Regions from separate parts of the Ferribacterium limneticum genome, predicted to be linked through region 1. Evidence: riboswitches for the same ligand, from Rfam matches in the RefSeq annotation. Region 1 holds a riboswitch; each other region holds the start of a gene.

Region 1 (7,778 bases):
CGGAAGGCGGCGGTCGAATAGGGGCGGACGATGCCGGTGGTACCGAGAATGGAAATGCCGCCGAGGATGCCGAGCCGGGCATTCAGCGTCTTCTTGGCCATTTCGTCGCCGCCGGGCACGGAGATGGTGACTTCCAGACCATCGTGATCGAGCAGTTCGCCGGCCACGGCGCGCACGTTGTCGATGATGTTGCGGCGCGGCACCGGGTTGATGGCCGGGCCGCCGACTTCCAGCCCGAGGCCGGGCTTGGTGACGATGCCGACACCGGGGCCGCCCTTGAGCACGACTTCACCGGCGCGGTGCGGCAACAGGCGTACGTCGGCGGTCAGGTGGGCGCCGTGCGTCGCATCCGGGTCGTCGCCGGCATCCTTGACGATGGCGGCATGGGCCAGGCCGGCACTTTCCTCTACGCTGCCGTCGATGACGGCAAAGCTCACTTCCTGGCCGTTGGGCAGCCGGCTGAGCACGCTCTCCGGCACCTCGCTGAGCAGCAGGCCGAGCGTGGCGGCGCGTGCCGCCGCTGCCGAGCAAGCGCCGGTGGTGAAGCCGGTACGGTTGCCGCGCTGGCGCCTGGCGTCGCCCTTGCGAACCTTGGCCAGATTTTCTTCGCTCATGCCGCCTGTTTCTTCTGCTCGACTTCAGCCAGTGAGAGCATGGCGTGGATCGCCGCGACAACCAGCGTCGAGCCGCCCTTGCGGCCCTGGATGGCGACCCACGGCACTTCGTTCACGGTCATCAGCAGATCCTTCGATTCGGCGGCGGAAACGAAGCCGACCGGCATGCCGATGACCAGCGCCGGGCGGACGCCTTCTTCGCGGATCAGGCGGACCAGTTCGATCAGCGCGGTCGGCGCGTTGCCGATGCCGACGATGGCGCCTTCCAGCTTGCCCAGCCGGTGCGCCTTGCGCATGGCCTGCACGGCGCGCGTGCTGTTGGCGGCCTTGGCGGCCTCAATCACGTCGGCATCGGAAATATAGTGGTGGGTGCTCAGGCCGAAGTGGGTGAGGCGCGGCTTGGAGAGGCCGACGCAGATCATCTCGACATCGGCGACGATGGGCGTGTTGCCCTTCAGGACAGCCTGGAAGCCAGCCTGCATGGCATCCGGGTGGAAGGCGGTCAGGCCGTTGAACTCGAAATCGGCGTTGGCGTGGATCATCCGGCGAACCAGCGGCCATTGCTCGGCGGTGTAGCCGTGCGGGCCGGCTTCGGCGTCGATGATGGCGAAGGAGTCGTGCTCGATGGCGCGGCCGGCTTCGGTCAGCTGTTCGGTAACGGTGTTGGCGGCGGTGCTGAAGGTCATGGGGTTTCTCGCAAATCAGTCGTGTTGGTGGGCGCAGCCGTGGGGGTTGGCCATTGCGTGTTCGTGGTGATGGCCGCAGCCGCCGGTGGCGGTGTGGCTGTGGTCGTGCAGATGGCCTTCCTCGGCCTCCGCGCGGTACTTGCAGCCGTCGCATTCGAGCATTCGCCCTTCCGGCAGCTCGTCGTTCCCGACCTTGTCGTCGAGCAGCGTGAAGATGCCGGGGTCGAAACCGAAGTGCGTACCCAGCGCGAAGGTGACCTGCGGGTATTGCAGTCTCAGGCGGGCCACCTGTTCCTGGATGCGCTCGATCAGCACCCCGGTGAAGAGATAGACCGGCACGATGGCGACCTGCATCATGCCCAGCCGAACCTGACGCTGGACGGCGCTTTCCAGGCGCGGCCAGGTGACGCCGGTGAAGGCCAGGTCGACCAGTTCATGGTCGTTTTCCTCGAACAGCCAGCGCGCCATCTTGGCCAGTTCGCCGTTGGCGCCGGCATCGGAGGAACCGCGGCCGAGCAGGATGACGCCGGTGGTTTGCGGGTCGGGCATGGCCAGTTGCTTCATCAGGCGGTCGAGCTGGCTTTGCAGCACGGCAAAGATGTCGCGCCCCATGCCGAGGTGACGGGTGACGGCGAAGTCGACGGCCGGGTGGCGTTCGCGCGCTGCCGCGATGGCGGCCGGCAACTCCATCTTCACATGGCCGGCGGCGTTGAGAATGAAGGGGATGACAAGCACCTTGCCGGCGCCCTGCGCGGCGCGATCCAGCCCTTCGGCAAGCAGCACCTCGGCGTGCTCGATGAAGCAGACCTCGATGCGCCAGTCGGGGCGGCGTTCGCGCCATTGGGCAGCGAAATGGATCGTTTCCTTGTTTCCCTCGCGGCCGCGCGAGCCGTGGCCGACGAGCAGGATGGTGGTGGCGTTCATGCGGCATTCTCCTGGGGGCTCGCCTTGCGGAAGCGATGGCCAAAGGTGGGGTCGTAGAGCTTGGAGCGGATCAGGTCCGGCCAGTCGGCGGCGCCCAGGGTCGGGCTGGCGACGATCATGGCCTGGCTGGCGATCTTTTCGTCCTGGCACTTGCGCTTGATGTCCTTGATCGTGCCGCGCACGATCTTTTCCTCGCCCGGCCAGCTGGCTTTCTGCACCACGAGAATCGGTGCATCCTCGTCCCAGCCGGCGGCGAGCAGCGCCTCCTGCACCTTGTGCAGCAGCGTGATCGACAGGTAGACGCACAGCGTCGTCTTGTGGGCGGCCAGGGCTTCGAGTTCCTCGCCCGGCGGCATCGGCGTGCGGCCGGCGACGCGGGTCAGGATCACGGTCTGCGTCACTTCCGGCAGGGTCAGGGTTTCGCCGGCCGCGGCCATCGAGGCCATGGCCGAGGAAACACCCGGCACCACTGCCCAGGCGATGCCGGCGGCGGTCAGCGGCCGCGTCATTTCGATCAGCGCGCCGTAGAGGCCGGGGTCGCCGGTCTGCAGGCGGATCACCGTTTCATGCCGGTTGGCAGCGGCAATCAGCCAGTCGGTCATCTCTTCCAGCGTCATGTCCTTGGAGTCGCGAATTTCGCAGCCGGCCGGCGCGTACAGCGTTGCCGCCTGATCGACCAGCGAGCCGGCGAAGAGCACAGCACCGGCTTGTTCGAGCAGCTTGCGGCCCTTGACGGTGATCAGGTCCGGGTCGCCGGGGCCGGCGCCGACGAACCAGACGGTGCCGGGTTGCGGTTTAGTGGCCATGGCAGGTAGCTGTTACAGGGAAAGTGAAAAAGTGGCCAAAATTCATCGGGCGTCCTTGGCGGTGAGATGGGTGAGCAGGGCGTCCAGGCTGCGCGGCGGAGGCTGGTCGCCCAGCCCGTGCGCAGCCAGCGCCCGGTGGAGTTCGAGCACAGCCGGGAGTGGCTGGCCGGCGGCGCGTAGTGGCAGTGCGTGTTGCGGCAGGTCGCCGGCGGCGAACGAAGCCAGGCAGCGGCCGGCCGCGAACAAGTGGATGTCGTCGGCCCAGCGATAGGCGAAATCGACGTCGTGGGTCGATAGCACGATGGTGATGCCGCGCGCTGTCAGGCTGTCGAGCAGAGCCTGCAGTTCGATCTGCATGGTGGCGTCGAGCCCGGCCATCGGTTCGTCGAGCAGCAGCACGTCGGGCTGCATGGCCAGTACGCCGGCGATGCACACCCGCTTTTTCTGGCCGAAACTGAGGTGATGCACCGGCTTGTCGGCCAGATCGCTCATGCCGACGGCGGCCAGCGCCGCCCCAACGCGCTGGCGCACCGTGGTCTCGTCCAGCCCGAGGTTGAGCGGGCCGAAAGAGACATCCTCGACCACGCTGGCCGAGAACAACTGGCGGTCGGGATTCTGGAATACCAGCCCGACCCGTCGGCGCAGCGCGTTCAAGCCGCTGCGCCCGTAGTCGACCGGCAGGCCGGCAAAGCGCACCTGGCCACCGGTCGGTCGCAGCAGGGCGTTGAAGTGCTGCAGCAAGGTGGTCTTGCCGGACCCGTTGCGGCCGAGCAGGGCGTTGCGGCTGCCGCTGCGGATGGCCAGCGAGCAGTCGTCCAGACCGATGCTGCCGTCGGCGTAGACATGGCGCAAGGCGCTGGCTTCGAGCAGCAGCGTCATGCCAACAACCTTGCGGCAACGATCAGCAGCCCACCGGCCAGGGCGGCCAGCAGGGTGTCGCGCCGGGCGTGGGCGAAAACCGGGCTGAGAAAACGTAGCGCCCCGTCGCCATTGCGAGCTTGTGCCGCCTGGTGCAAGGCGTGTGCCCGCTGCCAGATCTGGACAGCGAGGTTAGCGGCGAGCCGGCCGATCGAACGCCAGGCCAGCCGCGTCGACGCGTAGCCGAGGCGGGCGTGCTGGGCCGTCGCGGTGTCGTGCAGAGCGGCCGAGAAGACGAACAGCATGCGGTAGCACAGCACCATCAGGTCGAGCAGGACATCCGGGCAGCGCAGACGGCGGAGCAGGCCGAGCAGGTCGGGCAGTGGCGTGGTCAGCACCAGACCGAGCAGGGCGGCGAGGGCGGCCAGCGAGCGGCTACTGAGCGTCGCCACCTGCGGCCAGGCTTCCGGCGCCCAGCGCCAGCTCAGGTTGCTATCGAGGCTGACGAGCAGCGACAGGGCGGAGAGGGCGAGAAAGCCGGTGGCTGGCGCGGCGACACGCAGGTAGAGGCCGGGTGCCACGCCAGCACCCAGGCAGGCGACGCCGGCCAGCAGGGCAGCCACACTGGCAGCGGCCTGCGGCGTCGGCGCGGCGAAGGCGGCGATCAGTCCGGCCAGTGCGAAGGCGCCCTTGGCGGCAGGGCTGACGCGGCGCCAGCGGTTGCCGTAGGCGGCCTGCTCAATCAGCACGGTGATCCTTGCCGGCCTCGGCGGCCCGGCGTTCGGCCTCCTTGAGCAGCCGTTCGCGGGTCACGACCGAACCCAGCCAGTAGCCGATCACCCCGGCACCGAGGGCCGCCTGCAGCGCGAAAAGCAGCGAGGCGATTTCGCCGCTGGCCGGTTCGAGCAGCGGGGCGAACCATGGCTGGTAGTTCGGGGCGATCTGCACGATGGCCTGCTGCGCCTGCGCATCGGCCCCGCCAAAGGTTGCTGCGGGCTGACCATCCGGTCCAGCGGCCGTACCGATGCCGAGGTGTGGCACCAGCCAAAGCGGCAGGGCGGTGAGCAACACGACGGCGGCGATCAGCAGCCAGTTCTGCTTCTTCATGGCCGTGCTCCGCGCCCCGCGAACAGCGGCAGGTGGCGCAGTTCCTCGGCATTGAAGCGGGTCAGGGCATTGACCACCAGCACGGTGAGCAGGCCTTCGCTGATCGCCAGCGGCAACTGGGTGACGGCGAAGATGGCGCCGAACTTGAGCAGCGAGGCGGTGAAGCCGCCGGACGGGTCGGGGAAAGCCCAGGCCAGCTGCAGGCTGGTCGTCAGGTAGGTGGCCAGGTCACCCAGGCAGGCGGCGGCAAAAACGGCGGCGGTGAGGGATAACCCCAGGCCACGGGCCAGGCGGAAAACACCATAGGCCGCGCAGGGGCCGACGATGGCCATCGAAAACAGGTTGGCGCCGAGCGTGGTCAGCCCGCCGTGGGCGAGCAGCAAGGCCTGGAAGAGCAGCACGACGAGACCGACCGGCACCATGGCCAGCGGCCCGAAGAGCAGGGTGCCGAGGCCGACGCCGGTCGGATGCGAGCAACTGCCGGTGACCGAGGGCAGCTTGAGCGCGGAAAGGACGAAGGAAAAAGCAGCGGCGACGCCGAGCAGCATGCGCTGTTCCGGCTGCTCGCGCAGCTGGCGACGGACCGAACGAATGCCGAGGGCGACAAATGGCGCCGACGCGACAGTCCAGCCGAGCGCATGCTCGACCGGCAGGAAACCTTCCATGATGTGCATGCGAACCTCCCGACGACTGCACAAAAAACAGGCACCAAGGCGGGGGGAGTTTGGGCGGGATTGCCGGCATGCAAAAAAAGCGGCAGATCGACACGAGCCTTCCCGTCACCCCGGGGAATGGTGCTACGAATTTTTCGGGCCGGTCTTCTGGCTCGCCATCGTCCTTCCCCGCGCCTTCCCGTGCGAACACAGTGGCGGATGCGGAGTCGTCAGGCTTACAGCAGCGGGGGCTGCGCCGGAATGGTCGCGTTTGCGAGGTCACCGGCTTCCCGTTTCACCCTTGCTTGCAAAACAAGCGCGGGCACCCGAAAAAATTTGATTCTAATGAATAACTATGACGTTGGCTATGTTCAGAACTCCAATCCCGGCATGGCCTTGATGCCGCTCTGGAAGGCGTGTTTCTCCATGCCGATGTCGCTGACCGTATCGGCGGCATCGCGCAGGGCCTGCGGGGCGGCGCGGCCGGTGATGATCACGTGCTGCATCCGGGGGCGGGAGAGCAGCTTGGCGATGACGGTGTCGAGATCCAGCCAGCCATACTTGAAGGCGTAGGTCATTTCGTCGAGGACGACGAGGCCGATGGCTGGATCGCTCAAATGACCGCAGGCGATGTCCCAGGCGGCCTGCGCGGCCTTGGCGTCGCGGTCCTTGTCCTGGGTTTCCCAGGTGAAGCCCTCGCCGCCGACATGCCATTGCACGTTGGCCTGCTGGCGGAAGAAGGCTTCCTCACCCGTATCCGAGCGGCCTTTGACGAACTGCACGACGCCAACCTTCAGGCCGTGGCCAAGGGCGCGGGCGACGACGCCGAAAGCCGCGCTCGACTTGCCCTTGCCGTTGCCGGTGTTGATCACCAGCACGCCGCGTTCCTCTTGTGCCGCCTCGATCTTGCTGTCGATGACGGCCTTCTTTTTCTGCATGCGTTCTTCGTGCGTGATGCTCATTGTCTATTCCGGAATAAAGCAGCGATGGCCGCGGTCTTCGATTTGTCGCAGGCCATAGCCGTAAAGGTCGGACAGCGTTTCGGCCGTCAGGATGTCGTCGACCGGCGCAATCTCGGTGCGGCCGTCGCCGAAAACGAGTAGCGCCCGGTCACAGAAGCGGTGGGCCAGGGCCGGGTCGTGCAGCACCATGATGACGCCGGCGCCGCAGTCGCGGGCCGTGCCAGCGAACAGTTCAAGCACGGCCATCTGGTGGTTGAGGTCGAGATGCGATAGCGGCTCGTCGAGCAGGTAGAGCGGTGCGGCCTGTGTCAGTAGCGTGGCGATGGCCAGCCGCTGGCGTTCGCCGCCGGAGAGGGTGTGAATCTGCCGGGTTTCCATGCCATCCAGCCCCACCGCTTTCAGCGCACCACGCGCCAGTTCCGCGTCGCGGGTCGATTCCCAATCCCAGCGGCCAAGGTGCGGATGGCGGCCGGTCAGCGCAGTTTCCAGCACGGTCGAGCCAAAGGGATCGTTCTGGAACTGTCCCAGCCAGGCACGTTGCAAGGCGGCCTGACGTGGCGGCATCAGCGCGGCATCCTCGCCGTCGAGCAACACGGCGCCGCCGGCTGCTTTGCGCAGGCCGGCCAGTGTGGACAGCAGGGTCGATTTACCGGCGCCATTGCGGCCGAGGATGGCTACCCGCTCGCCAGTCGTGACGGCAAGATCCAGGCGGTCGACCACTGTCTTGTCGCCGATTTCGACGCGCAGCTGACGGGCTTCGAGCAGCGGGCGGCTCATTTCGGCTGCCTCGACAACAGGAAAAGGAAAACTGGCACGCCGATCAATGCCGTCAGCACGCCGACTGGCAGTTGCTGCGGTGCGATCAGTGTCCGGGCCAGCGTATCGGCCAGCACCAACAGCGAACCGCCGGCCAGCACCGAGGCTGGGAGCAACAGCCGCTGGTCGTTGCCGGTAGCCAGTCGCACCAGATGCGGTACGACCAGCCCGACAAAGCCGATTGAGCCGGCGGTGGTCACCGACCCCGCTGTAGCCAGCGAAGCCAGCAGATAAATGGCATAACGCAGCCGGCCAACCGCAACGCCCAGTGCCTGCGCCTGCATCATGCCGCGCGACAGCAGATTCAGTTCGCGGGCGAAGGGCATGGCCGCGGCCAAAGCCACGACCAGCG
Region 2 (7,778 bases), 360 kb from region 1:
CGGGCACGCGTATATGCCAACGACCGAAGCATGAAGGTGACCTACCTCGCCACGGCACAGGCGCTCGACGGCGAAATGGCCCGCCGTGTCGCCCATCACCGCGAACGCCGGCCGGCCGAATGGGGCTGCACTGAGGAAACTCTTTACCTGGCGGCCCGACTGCGTGAACTGGCAGCGCCGGACACCTGCGTGCTGGTCGATTGCCTGACCTTGTGGCTCTCCAACCTGCTCTTTGCCGGCCAGGCTGCAGCACAGGCCGAAGCCGGCGAGGCCATCGACTGCCCGCTGTTCCGCACGGAAACCACTGCGCTGATCGAACTACTGCCGCAACTACCCGGCCGCATCATTCTGGTCTCCAACGAGGTGGGCTGGGGCATCGTGCCGATGCATCCGGTTTCCCGCCTGTTTGCCGATGAACAGGGGCGGCTGAACCAGCGCGTCGCTGCGGTTTGCGATCAAGTGACGCTGGTTGCCGCCGGACTGCCATTGAGCCTCAAGTCCGCCGCCGGCTGATCTGGCGCCATTTTTGAGGGCATTTCTCGCGATTCGGGCAGCCCGACAAAAAGATCGGTATCCTTACCGAAAATAGATGCGACAGATGTCTTTGGTGGAGGGTTCAAAGATGCATAAATTGCTCGACATCCTGGCTTCGGGCGTACATGACGCCAAGAACCAGTTGTTCATCGCCGAATCGCTGATTGCCGCCGCCGAAGCCAAGTACGGCATGACCATGAGCGAAGCCCGCTACGCCATCGAAGCGGCGGGTAATCGCCTCTCCCGCACGTTGGCTGCCTATGGCGTTCTGCGCCATGACGCGACGCTGGCCGTCACGCCGGTACTCGTTGCCGACCTCTGCGAAGAAGTCGTACTCGCCCAAAAGAACCATCTGACCGGCGAAAACATTGAACTGACAGTCGATTGCCAGGTGTTCGACGAATGGCCGCTGGACCGTGACCTGGTCACCGACATGCTGAACAACGCCGTACAGAACGCCGGGCGCTTCGCCCGCAGCCAGATCAGGCTCAGCGCTCAGGAGCAAGGCGGCTGGCTCCTCCTCAGCGTCGAAGACGACGGTTCTGGTTTTTCCGCACTGCCGCCGGAACAGGGTACCGGCCTGATGGTCGCCTCCCGCCTGGCCGAGCTGCATGCCCGCAAGGGCCTGCAGGGCAGCCTGCATTTGAGCAACGGCGGCAGCCTCGGCGGCGCCCGTTTTGAATTGCGGCTGCCCTGATGAGCGAGTACAACAAAAAACGTTTTCTCGTCATCGACGACCAGCCGCAGGCCCGCGATGCGTTGCGCTCCATTGCCCAAACGATAGGCGCCTTCGCCGTTGAATTCGCCTCCAATTATCAGGATGCGATCTTCCGGATTCGCAACAATGCGCCGGACATCATCCTTTGCGATTACATGCTGGGCGAGGGCCGCTCGGGGCAGCAGTTGCTCGAAGAGTTGCGCCGCTTCAATCTGTTGCCGGACGAAACGATCTTCATGATGGTTACCGGCGAACAATCCTACGAGCAGGTGGTTTCAGCCGTTGAACTGGTGCCGGACGACTACATCATCAAGCCGTTCTCGCCGGACAAGCTGGTCCTCCGACTGGACCGGATCGTCGCCAAGAAGAACTTCTTCGCCGCTTACTACAAGGAAAAGCGCCAGCAGGAGTTCGCCAGGGCGTTGGCCATCCTTGAGGCCCAACGCGCCAGCGAAACCGGACGACCGTACCGTTTCGAGATTCTGCGTCAGCAAGCGGAAGTCCTGCTCGCCAGCGGCGATGCCGAAGCCTCCGAGAAGGCCTATCGCGACATCCTGGAAAATTACGAATTCCCCTGGGCGAGAGCCGGGGTTGCCCGCTCCCTGCACAAGCAGAACCGTCTGACCGAGGCCCGCACCGAAATCGACAAGGTGGTCGCCGGCACACCGCATTTTTTTGACGCTTCGGACCTCAAGGCCAGCATCTGCATGGCTCAGGGCGAACATGCCGAAGCCCAGAAAGTGCTCGATGAGGTGGCCAAGAAAACCCCCCGCAACTATCTGCGCAAGCGAATGCTGGCCGAAGCCGCCACCCTGAATGGCGACAGCGAAACAGCGCGGGCAGCAATGGCCGACGTCATTGCCAATGACACCATGCCTGGCGCGGTTTCGGCGGAAGACCGGCTGGCCATGGCCCGCAGCCACGTCGATGCCGGGGACAAGATTTCAGCCGAAAAAGTGCTGGTCGGCCTACGCGACGCCGAAATTCAGGCGATGAACCTCGCCGAGCAGGCCAGTTTTGCCGCCCTGCTCGCCATCAGTTCGCCGGAAAAGGGCAAGGCCCGCTTTGCCGGCCTGCGCCCAGCCCTGCTAGCCAGCGAATTGGACCCGAGCGCCAGCATCGACGTGATGCGGGCGGCGCTTACAGTCGGCGATCACGAACTGGCCGACCGGCATACCGAGCTGTTGATGACCAGCCCAGACGCCAAGAAGGTTTTCGGCACGATCCGCAAGCAATACGCGCTGCAGGGCCGGGAGCAGGATTTCCGCGAGATTCAGAAGCAGGTGGCGCTCAAGCGCATCCACCACGAAGAGAAGCCGGCCGCCTGAAACGCTCAGCCGGGCAGCAGCGACGACAGCTTTTTCCAGTCCAGCGCGGCTTCGACCGAATCGGCCAGGCGGTCGAGATCAGCCTCACGGCGCGCCGCGAAATCGACTTGTTCGCTCTCGGTCATGCCAGCCCAGGCGAGCAGCGCGGTCAGCGCATCGGGGTGATCAAAGACCCCATGGCAGTAGGTGGCAAAAACCTGATCGTCGGCTGAAATGGCGCCATCGCGGGTGCCGTCAGCCAGTTCCACGGCGCCCAGGGCCAATCCTTCGCCGCGTGTCACACCGAGGTGAATTTCGTAACCGGTCATCGCCGGCCGACCCGGTAGCGACAAGTGACCACTCACATTGCGCAGCTGCTTCTCGGCCTCCAATGTCGTTTCCACGGCCAGCACGCCGAGGCCAGCCGTGCTGCCCGACAGCCCCTCCAGCCCCTGCGGATCGTGGATCATCCGGCCCAACATCTGGTAGCCACCACACAGGCCGACGACCTTGCCACCGTAGCGCAGATGCTTGTGGATCGCTTTGTCCCAGCCCTGCGTCCGTAGCCAGTCGATGTCGGCGCGCACCGCCTTGGAACCGGGCAAAACGATCAGATCGGCGGCTGGCGGCGTCTCACCCGGGCCGATCCAGCGAAAATCGACTTCCGGGTGCAGACGCAGCGGATCGAGATCGTTGTGATTGGAGACGCGCGGGTAGGCCGGGGCAACGACTTTCAGTTTTGCCGTCTTTTTGCCGCCGACCGCCGCGGTGGCGATGGCGTCCTCTGCATCAAGCATCAGGCCATGCAGATAGGGCAGGACGCCCAGAACCGGCTTGCCAGTGCGCTCTTCCAGCCAGGTCAGACCCGATTCAAGCAAGGCAATATCGCCGCGAAAACGGTTGATGACAAAACCCTTGACCCGGTTCTGCTCGGAGGGTGACAGTAATTCCAGCGTGCCAACCAGATGGGCAAAGACACCGCCACGGTCGATGTCGGCGACGATGATCACCGGGCAATCGACCGCCTCGGCAAAGCCCATGTTGGCAATGTCGCGGTCGCGCAGGTTGATCTCGGCCGGCGAACCGGCGCCTTCGACCACCACGCATTCGTATTCAGCAGTCAGCCGCGCCCAGGATTCCAGCACCGCCCCCATCGCCCGTGGTTTGTAGGCGTGATAGGCCTTGGCATCGAGATCAATCGCCACCTTGCCGTGGATGATGACCTGCGCCTTCTTGTCGGTGGTCGGTTTGAGCAAGACCGGATTGAAGTCGGTATGCGGCAGAAGCCCGCAGGCCAGTGCCTGCAAGGCCTGCGCCCGGCCAATCTCGCCGCCATCCACCGTCACGGCAGAATTCAGCGCCATGTTCTGCGGCTTGAACGGCGCCACCCGCACGCCCCGCCGCTTCAGGATGCGGCACAGCGCTGCGACCAGCGTCGATTTACCGGCATCGGAGGTAGTGCCTTGGACCATCAGGGAATAACAGGGCATGGCGAGCATATGTGAAAAAAGTCGGTAATTATGGCACCATCGGGGCCGCCCAATTTGATTTGGGCGAGTGTCTCCGGGTGCCGTTCAGCCTGCTGAACGGAGAATCGGGAAGGCGGTGCAATTCCGCCACGTGCCCAACGCTGTGAGGAGGACGGGCGATGCAAGAAGCCACTGGCAGAGGGGAAACCCGGCCGGGAAGGCGCATCGTTCGGTTGAATCCAAGTCAGAAGACCGGCCGGGAGACGAAATTAGGCTGCATGGACAGGCAGCCATCGTTTTTCCACAAGGGGAATTCATGGAAAACCAGATTGACCATTCTTTTTCAGACGCCGAGCGCGCCGCCGTCTATCGCAGCATCTTCAATCGCCGCGATGTGCGCGGCCAGTTCCTGCCCGATCGGGTACCGGACGAGGTGCTCGCCCGCGTCATGCTCGCCGCCCACCATGCGCCATCGGTCGGTTTCATGCAGCCGTGGAACTTCCTGCTCGTCCGCTCGCCCGAGGTCAAGCAGCGGGTCCGCGACATCTTCGCCAAGGCCCATGCCGAAGCGGCCATGATGTTCCCCGAGGGCAAGCGGGAAATCTACAGCCAGCTCAAGCTCGAAGGCATCGTCGAATCGCCGATCAACCTGTGCATCACCTGCGACCGCGAGCGAACCGGCCCGGTCGTCGTCGGCCGCACCCACATCAAGACAATGGATCTCTACTCCAGTGTCTGTGCCGTGCAAAACCTGTGGCTGGCCGCCCGTGCCGAAGGGCTGGGCGTCGGCTGGGTAAGCATCTTCAACCAGCCTGAACTGCAGCAGGCGCTGGGCATGCCGACCGACATCGTGCCAATCGCCTACCTGTGCATCGGCTACGTCAGCCACTTCCACGACAAGCCGGAACTGGAAAAGGCTGGCTGGCTGCCCCGCCTGCCGATTGCCGACCTGCTCTATTACGACCAGTGGGGCCAGGCTGATGTGACACGCCAGGAATCGCTGACCAACACAGTCGCCGCCATGCAGGACGACATCCAGCAGCGGGGCATCTTTCCGAAATGATGCTCGATGGCGCACTCGCCATGCCGGCCGCCGCCCTGGCGGCCGTGCTGCTCGACCGCCTGCTCGGCGAAGCGCGCCATTTCCACCCGCTGGTCGGTTTCGGCAACCTGGCCGCCGCTGTCGAGAAACGTCTGAACAACCGCCGCCTAGTGCCAGGGCTGTTCGCCTGGGCGCTGGTCGTCCTGCCCTTTGTCGCACTGGCTTGGCTGTTGCGCCCCTACGCCCCCTTCGCCGTCGATGTGGCTCTCCTCTACTTCGCGCTCGGTGCGCAGAGCCTGTGCGAGCATGCGGAAGCCATCGCGAAACCCTTGCAGGACGGGCATCTTGACGAGGCACGACAGCGCGTCAGCTGGATTGTCTCCCGTGACACATCGACGCTGGACGAATCCGGCATCGCCAAGGCGGGCGTCGAGTCGGTACTGGAAAATGGCAACGATGCCATCTTCGGCACCCTGTTCTGGTTCGCCCTGCTCGGCGGCCCCGGCGCCCTGCTTTTCCGCCTGGCCAATACGCTGGATGCGATGTGGGGCTACCGCACCGAACGCTTCAACCTGTTCGGCCGTTTTGCCGCCCGTTTTGACGATGCCTTGAACTGGGTTCCGGCCCGCCTGACGGCCCTGACCTATGCCCTGCTTGGCCAGACCCGCAACGCGCTGGCCTGCTGGCGTACCCAGGCGCCGGGTTGGGACAGCCCGAACGCCGGACCGGTGATGTCGGCCGGGGCCGGCAGTCTCGGCGTGCAACTCGGCGGCGCGGCGATCTATCATGGGCAGGAAGAAATCCGCCCACCGCTCGGCAGCGGACCGGCACCGGTTGCCGCCGACCTTGGCCGGGCGATTGCCCTGATTCGGCAGAGCCTCTGGCTCTGGCTGAGCGCATTTTTCGTGATTGGATTCCTGGATGCTTGAACACGGCGGCCGCCTGCGTGAAGCCGCGGCACACTACAACATTCCGCTGGATAACTGGCTGGACCTGTCCACCGGCATCAACCCTGACCCATGGCCGGTTCCGGCCCTGCCGCCCGCTGTCTGGCAGCGCCTGCCGGAAAGCAACGACGGCCTGGAAGCCGCTGCGGCCGCCTATTACGGCAACGCCAACCTGTTGCCCGTCGCCGGCTCGCAGGCGGCAATCCAGTGGCTGCCGACCCTGCTGCCCCGCGCCGTCGTCGCCTGCATTTCGCCGATCTACGCCGAGCACCCCCAGGCCTGGCAACACGCCGGCCACAAGATCCGTTTCCTGCAGAATGCCCTGTTGCCGCGGGCGCTGGCGGCAGCGACTCCTTACGTGCTGCTGTGCAACCCGAACAACCCGACGGCCGACCGCCATCCGCACGACATCGTGCTCGACGCCGCCCGGCAGATCAAGAAACGCGGCGGCTGGCTGATTGTCGACGAGGCCTTTATCGATGCGACGCCGGAAGACAGCGTCACCCCGCTGGCCGGTAGCGAAGAAGCGCCGAACCTGATCGTCCTCCGCTCCATCGGCAAGTTCTTCGGCCTAGCGGGAATCCGTGTCGGTTTCGTGTTTGGTGCCCCCGAACTGCTCGGCCGGATGAGCGAGGCACAGGGCCCATGGACGATCAGCGGCCCGTCGCGCGAGGCGGCCAAACTGGCCTTGCAGGATACTGCCTGGCAGGCTGCCACCCGTCCCCGCCTGCAGGCCGCCGGCGAACGTTTGCTCCTGATGCTCGCCCCGCTCGGCGAGGTCAAGGCCACCGCCCTGTTCGCCACGCTGACCACCCAACACGCCGGCGATTTACATGAAGCCCTCGCCCGCCAGGGCATCCTGACCCGCCGCTTCGACCAGCAGCCCCTGCTCCGCTTTGGCCTTCCCGGCAGCGAAACCGAATGGCAACGTCTGGGCCAGGCACTTGCCGAATGGAAACCCGCATGAAAATCCACTTGCTTGCGGCCTTGGCTGCAGCCTTCGCCGTGTCCACTACTGTCCACGCCGACCTCGTCTTCAAGGACGACACCGGCCAGGAAGTCCGCCTCAAGGCGCCGGCCAAACGCATCATCGCGCTCGCTCCGCACATCGCCGAGAGCCTCTACGCAGCGGGGGCTGGCGACCGGCTGGTCGGCACCGTCGATTACAGCGACCACCCGCCGGAAGCGAAGAAAGTGCCGCGCGTCGGCGGCTATTCGCGCGTCGATCTGGAGGCCGTTGCCGCCCTTAAACCGGATCTGGTCCTGGCCTGGGAAAGCGGCAACAACATGCCGCAGGTCGACAAGCTGAAGGGGCTGGGCCTGACGGTCTATGTTTCGCAGCCCAACACGATGGAAAACGTCGCCGACCAACTGGTGCGCCTGGGCCAACTGGCCGGCACCGAAACAGTCGCCAATGCCACGGCCGAACGTTTCCGCAAACGCCTGGAGGCCCTGCGCGCGGCCAATGCCGGCAAGCCCAAGGTCCGGGTGTTCTATCAAATCTGGAAAACGCCGCTGATGACGGTCGGCGGCCCGCAGATCATCAGCGATGCCATCACGCTGTGCGGCGGCACCAACGTTTTCGGCCACCTCGGCAAGATGGCGCCGACGGTCAGTGTCGAAGCCGTGCTCGAAGCCGACCCCGAGGCCATCATCGCTACCGGCATGGGCGACGCCAAGCCGGAGTGGCTGCACGACTGGGACAAATGGACACGGATGACGGCGGTCAAGCGCAACAACCTGTTCCACATCAACCCCGAC
Region 3 (7,778 bases), 660 kb from region 1:
GCAAGCTGGCCGGCTGGCACCATCCATCGCCGATCATGGTCGGCGTCGACCGGGAATGGGGGAGCTGGTATGCCTATCGCGCCGTAGTCATGGCTGACACCGACTTTGCGCCATCGCTGGCCGAGGAAGCGCGCAGCCCCTGCCCGACCTGCGCGCCCCAGCCCTGCGTGGCCGCCTGCCCGGCCAATGCCCTGAAAGATGGTCAGTTCGATCTCGACGCCTGCAGCCGCTACCGCCTGCGGCCGGAATCACCCTGCGCCCACGGCTGCCTGGCCCGCCAGGCCTGCCCCGTGGGCCGCCAGCATCGCTACGAAGACGCCCAGATCAGGCACAGCTATTCACGGTCGCTGGCCGTGATTCGCCAGTATTACGGCTGAGCGGCCCGCCATGAACACCACGGAAAGCCATCACCACAACCTGTTCGAAGATGCCCAGGCCTTGCTCGTCGCCCCCTTGCTGGTCGCCTTTGCCGTCTTCTTGTTCCGCGAAGCCGGCCTGCTGACCGGCGGCACGGTCGGCATTGCCTTCCTGATCCACTACCTGAGCGGCTGGCCGATCGGGCTGGTGCTGTTCGCGGTCAACCTACCGTTCTATGCGCTGGCGCTGCGGGCCATGGGCAAGGCCTTCACCATCAAGACCTTCCTGTCGATCACCCTGCTCTCGCTATACACCGAACTGCTGCCGACGCTGATTCATCTGCAGTCACTGAACCGCGGCTTTGCGGCGGTGATGGCCGGTTTTCTGGCCGGAGTCGGGCTACTGATGCTGATCCGCCACAAGGCCAGCCTGGGTGGCCTGGGCATTCTGGTCATCCATTTGCAGAACACACGCGGCTGGCGGGCCGGCAAGCTGCAGATGGCGGCCGACTGCCTGATTCTGGGCGCGGCGCTTTTCGTCCGCGACCCGGTCAGTGTCGGCTTCTCGATCGTCGGCGCGGTGGCGCTGAACCTGGTCATTGCGGTCAATCACAAGAACGGACGCTACATGGGCACCTGAGCCCCGGTCATTCGCCGACTGGCCGCACCCCGTTCAGCGCCACCCAGCCACGGATGACCCGATAGCCGACCCACAGGCCAAGCAGGGCGATCAGGATCCAGGCGATGGGAATGCCGATGATGGTGATAATCAGCAAACCATAGACCACCAGCCACAGGAAAGTGAACCAGAAGGTACGGATCTGCCAGCGAAAATGGCTTTCCAGCCAGGTGCCATTGACCTCGCCCCGCTTCAGGTAATTGAGAAAAACCGCCAGCAGGGACGGCAGGCCAAAGACGAAACCACCGGCCACCGTTGCCGCCGAGGTCACGCCGATCAGCACGGCAATAGCGTGCAGGCCGTAGATGAAGTGGGTGTATTGCACCAGAGAAAGGCGCACACCCTTGAGGTCGTCGACGGGAAGAGGTTCCTGCATGAGTTAATCCTCCGGGAGATATTTCTGCATGAGCAGCGCATGGCCGGCGGCCGGATCGAGCACATAGGGCGCGAATCCGGCCTGCTGGTAGGAAGCCATCGCCCGCGTGTTGTTGGACAGCACTTCCAGCGTCAGCTTACAGCAACCAAGTTGGCGAGCGCGTTGTTCAGCCCAAGCCAGCAGAGCCTGGCCGATGCCCAGGCCGCGCAAGCTTTCGTGCACCACGATATCGTGAACATTGAGCAGCGGCTTCGCGGCGAAGGTCGAAAAGCCGGCGAAACAGTCGATCAGTCCGACCGCCTTGCCATCGAGCCAGGCCAGCGCGCCATGAAAGCCTGGAACCTCCTGCATGGTGCCGACCAGATGGACCTTGGCGTAATCCGAGAGGCCATCACCGCCGCCCATCGGATCACGGGCATAGTGTTCGAGCAGGTCGAGAAAGGCTTCGACGTGACGCAGATCAGCCAAATCAGTGGCGGTAATGACAAGACGGGAGTGCATGACTGGCGATGCCTGAAAGCAAAGGAAGGGCGCCATATTAAAGCGCCCGCCCGGCATTTCTCAACCCATCGCAAAAACGCTTTCGGTTCCCTCGTCCCAGCCATCCCACAGATAGTCATCGGCCTTGCCGTCGGCGATCAGGCGCAAGGCGTAATTGACCTGTTCCTTGTAGAAATCGCAGAAGGCGCCGATCTTGTCCATGCCGCCGTTCATCTCGAAAGCTTCGGCTGGGCACGGCGAGCCGCAGAAATGGCGGATCGCGCAATCGCCGCACGGGCTGAACCGGTCAACGTCGCGCGTCGTCACCTCGCGGAAGGCGGCGGAATCCAGCGCGGCCTCGACCCCGCCAGTCAGCAGGCTGCCGCCATTGAAACGCGGCAGGCCGATGAACTCGCTGCATGGATAGAGGCTGCCGTCGGCGGCCAGCGCGAAGAAGGCTCGGCCACCGCCGCAGGGCGAGATGTCGCACATCAACCGGCGGGCCGTCGGCGCCAGGATGCCGATCAGGATATTGGCGAAATTGGCGACCATCAGCTTGCGCCCGGTTTCCTGATACAACTCGTGGGTCCGGTCGAGAGCGGCGAAGAAGGCCGCCGCCATGTCACCATCGGCCGGCTTGACCCCACGGGCACCGGGCAAGGTGCAGCGCAGGGTGTTGAGCATGCAGGTTGGCACTTCGTGGGCGTGGAACAGCTCGACCATGCGCGTCAGGTGGGGCAAGTTCTCTGTCGTGCAGGTCGTGATGACGCTCCACGAGCCGTAACCGCGCAGCTTTTCCATCGCCCGCAGCACCTTGTCGTGCACGCTCTTGCCGCTCCAGGTCCGCCGGGTCGCATCGGTAATGCCGGAGACCGGACCGTCGAGCGACAGGCCGACGCTGACATTGCGCGAAGTCAGGAAGTCGAGTGCCGCATCGTCGAGCAGCGTCCCATTGGTCTGCAGGCCGAAGACGAAATCGTCGGCAAAGGCATCGATGGCTTCGAAGACGGCCGGCGCATTCATCAGCGGCTCGGCACCGTGAAAAATGGCGCGCGGCTTGCGATCAGCCGGCATCACCGAACGGAAGTAATCGCGCAGCTTGGCCAGGGAATCAAGCAGCGTCTTGACCGGCATGTGGCTGCCGCCGCTGCGCTGGGTATCGGGCAGATAGCAGTAGGTGCAGTTGAGATTGCAACGCTCGGTCGGGTTCAAATAAACACCGGAAGGCTTCAGGCCGAAGCGCAGGGCATGCAGTTCCTGCGAGAACTGTTCGGCCTTGGCTGCATAGGCGGCGACCAGGACCGGGTCGCCGCCGGCCTCATGGACGCGGGTCTTGTCGACCAGCGCCCAGAAAGCCGTCTGCGGATCGGTCACCGCGGCATAGACCGGGTGGCCGATATCGACCGGCTGGAACAGCGTGCCGCGCGCGGCACGCTCGGCGATTAGCGCACTCACTTGGCCGCCTTCCGGTCCATCAGCACGTAGTGCGAGAGGCCGATGCCGTCCGGGTTGCAGCTCTTGCGAACAGCGATGGTCGGGGCCACCGGCTGCGCATGTTGGGCGGATGTCGGCTGGGTTTTAACGGTATTGGATGCGACTTGAGAAACGATCTGGGACATTGTCCACTCCTCGGGAAGACAAAAAACAAAAAGGGCCCCGGCTGAGTGCACGCTGGTCGCATGCATTCAGCCGGAGCCCTTGCCTTGGCTCCTGATTGGCATCGATTCGTCTTCTGGCTTCCGGATCAGCCGAAGCGCTGCGCCTTCCCTGCGCGGCATGCCCCGCAAGTGGCTGGTCTGGCGACCATGCAGTCTTCGTCCCCGGTTACAGCGGCGGGCCCGCCACGGATTCGCACCGTGTTCCGTATCTCGATGCCGATAGGAGGGCGGATTCTCTCAAGCCGCCGCGCCACGGGTCAATTCGTCCTAAAGGCCTAGTTCCTGCCACATCGTGTCGACACGCTTCTTGACGTCGGTATCCATCACGATGGGCCGCCCCCACTCGCGGCTGGTTTCGCCCGGCCACTTGTTGGTAGCATCCAGCCCCATCTTGGAGCCGAGGCCAGCGACCGGGCTGGCGAAATCGAGGTAGTCGATCGGCGTGTTGTCGACCAGCGTCGTGTCGCGCGTCGCGTCCATCCGCGTCGTCATCGCCCAGATCACTTCCTTCCAGTCGCGGATGTCGATGTCGTCGTCCACCACGATGATGGTCTTGGTGTACATGAACTGGCGCAGGAAGGACCAGATGCCAAACATGATGCGCTTGGCGTGGCCGGGGTAAGCCTTCTTGATGCTGACGATGGCCATCCGGTATGAGCAGCCTTCCGGCGGCAGGTAAAAATCGACGATTTCCGGATACTGTTTCTGCAGCAGTGGTACGAACACCTCGTTGAGCGCGACGCCGAGCACGGCCGGCTCATCGGGCGGCTTGCCGGTGTAGGTGCTGTGGTAGATCGGGTCGCGGCGCATGGTGATGCGCTCGATGGTGAATACCGGGAATTCGGCCTGCTCGTTGTAGTAGCCGGTGTGGTCGCCATACGGCCCTTCGAGCGCCACCTCGCCGGGATGAATGACGCCTTCGAGCACGATCTCGGCCGAGGCGGGCACCTGCAGGGTCGAGCCGAGGCATTGCGTCAGCTCGGTCTTGCCGCCGCGCAGCAGGCCGGCGAACTGGTATTCCGACAACGAATCGGGCACCGGCGTCACGGCGCCGAGAATGGTCGCCGGATCGCAGCCGAGCACGACGGCGACCGGGAACGGTTGCCCCGGATTGGCCAGTTGATGCTCGCGAAAATCCAGCGCCCCGCCGCGATGCGCCAGCCAGCGCATGATCACCTTGTTCGACCCGAGCACCTGCTGGCGGTAGATGCCGAGGTTCTGCCGGTTCTTGTGCGGGCCCTTGGTGACGACCAGGCCCCAGGTGATCAGCGGTGCGATGTCACCCGGCCAGCAGTGCTGGATCGGCAGGCGACTCAAATCGACATCCTTGCCCTCCCACACGACTTGCTGGCACGGCGCGTTCGACACCTTCTTCGGCGCCATATTCATGACCTGCTTGAGGATGGGCAGCTTGTCCCAGGCGTCCTTGAGGCCCTTGGGCGGTTCCGGTTCCTTCAAATACGCCAGCAGCTTGCCGACTTCACGCAGGGCCTGCACCGATTCCTCACCCATGCCGAGCGCCACCCGTTTCGGCGTACCGAACAGGTTGGCCAGCACCGGGATCGTATGCCCCTTCGGTTTTTCGAAGAGCAGGGCCGGCCCGCCAGCGCGCAGGACCCGGTCGCCGATTTCGGTCATTTCAAGGTGGGTATCGACCTCGACGCCGATCCGTTTGAGTTCGCCGGTCTTTTCCAGTTGCGACATGAAGTCGCGCAGATCGTGATATTTCATCGGGTGCGATACGAAAAGTGACAGCCGACACAGGCTGAAGTCAGGTTGGGCAGCAGGGCCAGCGCCTTGTCCCGGTCACCGGTCTTGGCCACGATGGCGAACTCGCTGACCGCCTTGTGGCCATCCATGCCGATACCGTGCATGGCCGGCGGCATGTGCGGACCGGGCCGGGCGTCGAAAGGCTTGCTGCGGTGCTTGCCCATGGCCGACATGCCGAGCTTGGCCTCGGCCGCCTCGCCGGCTTCCTTGACCTTGCCTTCGGCCATCAGCGACAGCACTTCATTGACCGCGACCAAGTTGTCGAGCATTTCCTGGCGCAGCGACTCCTGAGCCGGTGCCGGCAGTTTGGCCAACTGGCGGGCGTCTTCGGCGAATACAGCAGTCGACAGGCAACACAGGGCAAAAATCAAAGCTTTCATCAGAAGCTCCTTCCGGAAACCAGAAAATCAACGGCAATGCCGGCGAAAATCGCGGCGCCGACCCAGTTGTTGTGCAGGAAAGCCTTGAAGCACGGCGTCCGCTCCCGACCACGAATCCAGGTGTAATGCACGCCCATGATGCCGGCTGCCACCACCAGTCCGGTGTAAAAAGCAGGGCCAAGATTCAGTGTGTAGCCAATCCAGCCGATGATGGCCAGCGTCGCGGCGTAGCAGAACATCACGGCAGCCACATCGAAGCGGCCAAAGGTGATGGCCGAGGTCTTGATGCCGATTTTCAGGTCATCGTCACGGTCGACCATGGCGTATTCGGTATCGTAGGCCACCGCCCAGAAGACGTTGGCGAGCAACAGCCACCACGCCTCGGGCGGCACTCCGCCGATATGGGCGGCGTAGGCCATCGGGATGCCAAAACCAAAAGCGACGCCCAGATAAGCCTGGGGAATGGCCAGGAAACGCTTGGTGAATGGATAGCTCGCCGCCAGAAAGACAGCCGGCACCGACAGCCAGATGACCAACGTATTGCCGAGGACTAGCACCAGCAGGAATGAGAGCAGCGACAGTCCGGCAAACAGCGCCAGCGCTTCCTTGGTCGTCACCTTTCCAGAAGTCAGCGGCCGCTCTTTCGTGCGCTCGACATGCTTGTCGAAGTCGCGATCGGCATAATCGTTGATCACGCAACCGGCCGAACGCATCAGCACGGTGCCGAGCACGAAAATCCAGACGATGATCCAGTTCGGCCGCCCCAACGACGACAGCCACAAGGCCCACAGCGTCGGCCAGAGCAGCAGCAGGATGCCGATCGGCTTGTCGAGCCGCATCAGCTTTTCGTAGAGGTCGAGTTTTTCTTTGAGCGCTGGCCAGTTCATCTGATGATTTTACCTTGGCAGACACGGGGAACTGCAGAAAGGATTCCCTCGGGGGGAATGCCGCTCAGTTAAACGTCATTCCCGCACCGGCGGGAATCCAGGCATCACGAATTTGCTGGGTTCCCGCTTTCGCGGGAACGACAAGCCCCGGGGAGGACTCAGTCCTTTTTGACCCGTGAAGCCTGCTGCCAGGCGACGACCGCCTGCCCGGAATGCGCCAGGATGGCCTGATAACGTTCCTGCGGCAAAGCATGGCGCAGCGAGGCGAACAACTGCTGCGTTCCCTCCTGGGCCTGCGCCGATTCGGGCACGACATCGGAGAGCAGGGCAATCTGGATATTGGCCAGCGCATCGGCCAGCAGGCGCCAGCCCAGTTCCGGCATCTGCTGGTTCAGCGCCAACATCATGCTGCCCAGCGCCTGGACGATGGCCTCGATCTGCTCAGCAGTTTCGCAGGCGGCCATCGCATGCCACAGCGCCAGATGAATGCCGCGGCGCAGATCGACCTTGAAGTCGATGGCATCCGATTCCACCACATCGATCTGCTCGAAATATTTCTGGAAAAGCATGTCGTTGCGCGCGTCCAGCCGAGTGCGCAAGCCGCCGATCAGCGCTGTCAGGGGGTGAATGGCATCGAGCTTGAACGCCTGGGTATAGGCCAGACCCCACTGGTCGAGACCGCTGATCAGCATGGCCAGACGCAGCGCCCGCGCCTCGTCACTGGCAGCGGCCTGACACCAGTCATAACAGTGCGCCGCCACCTCGCCCAGCACCCCGACATCCGGCGCGGCATCGGTCACCGCCGCCTGGCGGAAAACCCCGGCAAAGACATCTTGCGCCATCCGCGCGGCAAGACGCTGGATATCGGTATTGGCCAGCTTGGCGAGTTGGTCAGCAGGGATTGGGTTGGCAGTGGTCATGGCGAATCGGAATATGGGAAATCGCCATTTTAACGGGACACCACCGCGCCGAGCCTGAATGCTGCGATTGAAATTCCCAGAGCTGCATCAAACACTGGCAGGCCTCCACCGAATGACATTGAACTTTTCGATGCGTAACGAATCAAGCAAGCAAATGTCATTCAAACGAAACCTGCCGCGCAAATACTCCGGCATCGCACTTTCATTCCAATAACCAATTTAAAGGCATCTCAAGACAACGCACATCAACGGGGGTAGCCACATGAGCGCAT

Evidence for each region. A riboswitch is a leader RNA that binds a small molecule or an ion and turns the genes downstream of it on or off. The one in region 1 is predicted to bind cobalamin.
Region 2: another riboswitch for cobalamin. It lies ahead of bluB (5,6-dimethylbenzimidazole synthase); the one in region 1 lies ahead of KI617_RS19260 (energy-coupling factor ABC transporter permease).
Region 3: another riboswitch for cobalamin. It lies ahead of cbpA (modified peptide precursor CbpA); the one in region 1 lies ahead of KI617_RS19260 (energy-coupling factor ABC transporter permease).

What each region holds. Positions count from the first base shown of each region.
Region 1 is NZ_CP075191.1:4,013,272-4,021,049, reverse strand. It holds gene KI617_RS19295 (cobalt-precorrin-5B (C(1))-methyltransferase) at 1-614, opposite strand, end outside; gene KI617_RS19290 (precorrin-8X methylmutase) at 611-1,300, opposite strand; gene KI617_RS19285 (sirohydrochlorin chelatase) at 1,316-2,224, opposite strand; gene cobM (precorrin-4 C(11)-methyltransferase) at 2,221-3,030, opposite strand; gene KI617_RS19275 (energy-coupling factor ABC transporter ATP-binding protein) at 3,073-3,909, opposite strand; gene cbiQ (cobalt ECF transporter T component CbiQ) at 3,906-4,637, opposite strand; gene KI617_RS19265 (energy-coupling factor ABC transporter substrate-binding protein) at 4,627-4,995, opposite strand; gene KI617_RS19260 (energy-coupling factor ABC transporter permease) at 4,992-5,669, opposite strand; cobalamin riboswitch at 5,790-5,993, opposite strand; gene cobO (cob(I)yrinic acid a,c-diamide adenosyltransferase) at 6,020-6,610, opposite strand; gene KI617_RS19250 (ABC transporter ATP-binding protein) at 6,614-7,387, opposite strand; gene KI617_RS19245 (FecCD family ABC transporter permease) at 7,384-7,778, opposite strand, start outside.
Region 2 is NZ_CP075191.1:154,572-162,349, reverse strand. It holds gene cobU (bifunctional adenosylcobinamide kinase/adenosylcobinamide-phosphate guanylyltransferase) at 1-513, shown strand, start outside; gene KI617_RS00775 (sensor histidine kinase) at 623-1,231, shown strand; gene KI617_RS00770 (response regulator) at 1,231-2,580, shown strand; gene KI617_RS00765 (cobyric acid synthase) at 2,586-4,049, opposite strand; cobalamin riboswitch at 4,108-4,303, shown strand; gene bluB (5,6-dimethylbenzimidazole synthase) at 4,345-5,091, shown strand; gene cbiB (adenosylcobinamide-phosphate synthase CbiB) at 5,088-5,999, shown strand; gene cobD (threonine-phosphate decarboxylase CobD) at 5,992-6,984, shown strand; gene KI617_RS00745 (cobalamin-binding protein) at 6,981-7,778, shown strand, end outside.
Region 3 is NZ_CP075191.1:454,503-462,280, reverse strand. It holds gene KI617_RS02195 (hypothetical protein) at 1-377, shown strand, start outside; gene KI617_RS02190 (YitT family protein) at 388-996, shown strand; gene KI617_RS02185 (DUF4870 family protein) at 1,004-1,411, opposite strand; gene KI617_RS02180 (GNAT family N-acetyltransferase) at 1,415-1,912, opposite strand; gene cbpB (peptide-modifying radical SAM enzyme CbpB) at 1,973-3,346, opposite strand; gene cbpA (modified peptide precursor CbpA) at 3,343-3,510, opposite strand; cobalamin riboswitch at 3,619-3,754, opposite strand; gene ubiD (4-hydroxy-3-polyprenylbenzoate decarboxylase) at 3,817-5,280, opposite strand; gene KI617_RS02160 (cytochrome C) at 5,277-5,699, opposite strand; gene ubiA (4-hydroxybenzoate octaprenyltransferase) at 5,699-6,586, opposite strand; gene KI617_RS02150 (hypothetical protein) at 6,745-7,506, opposite strand.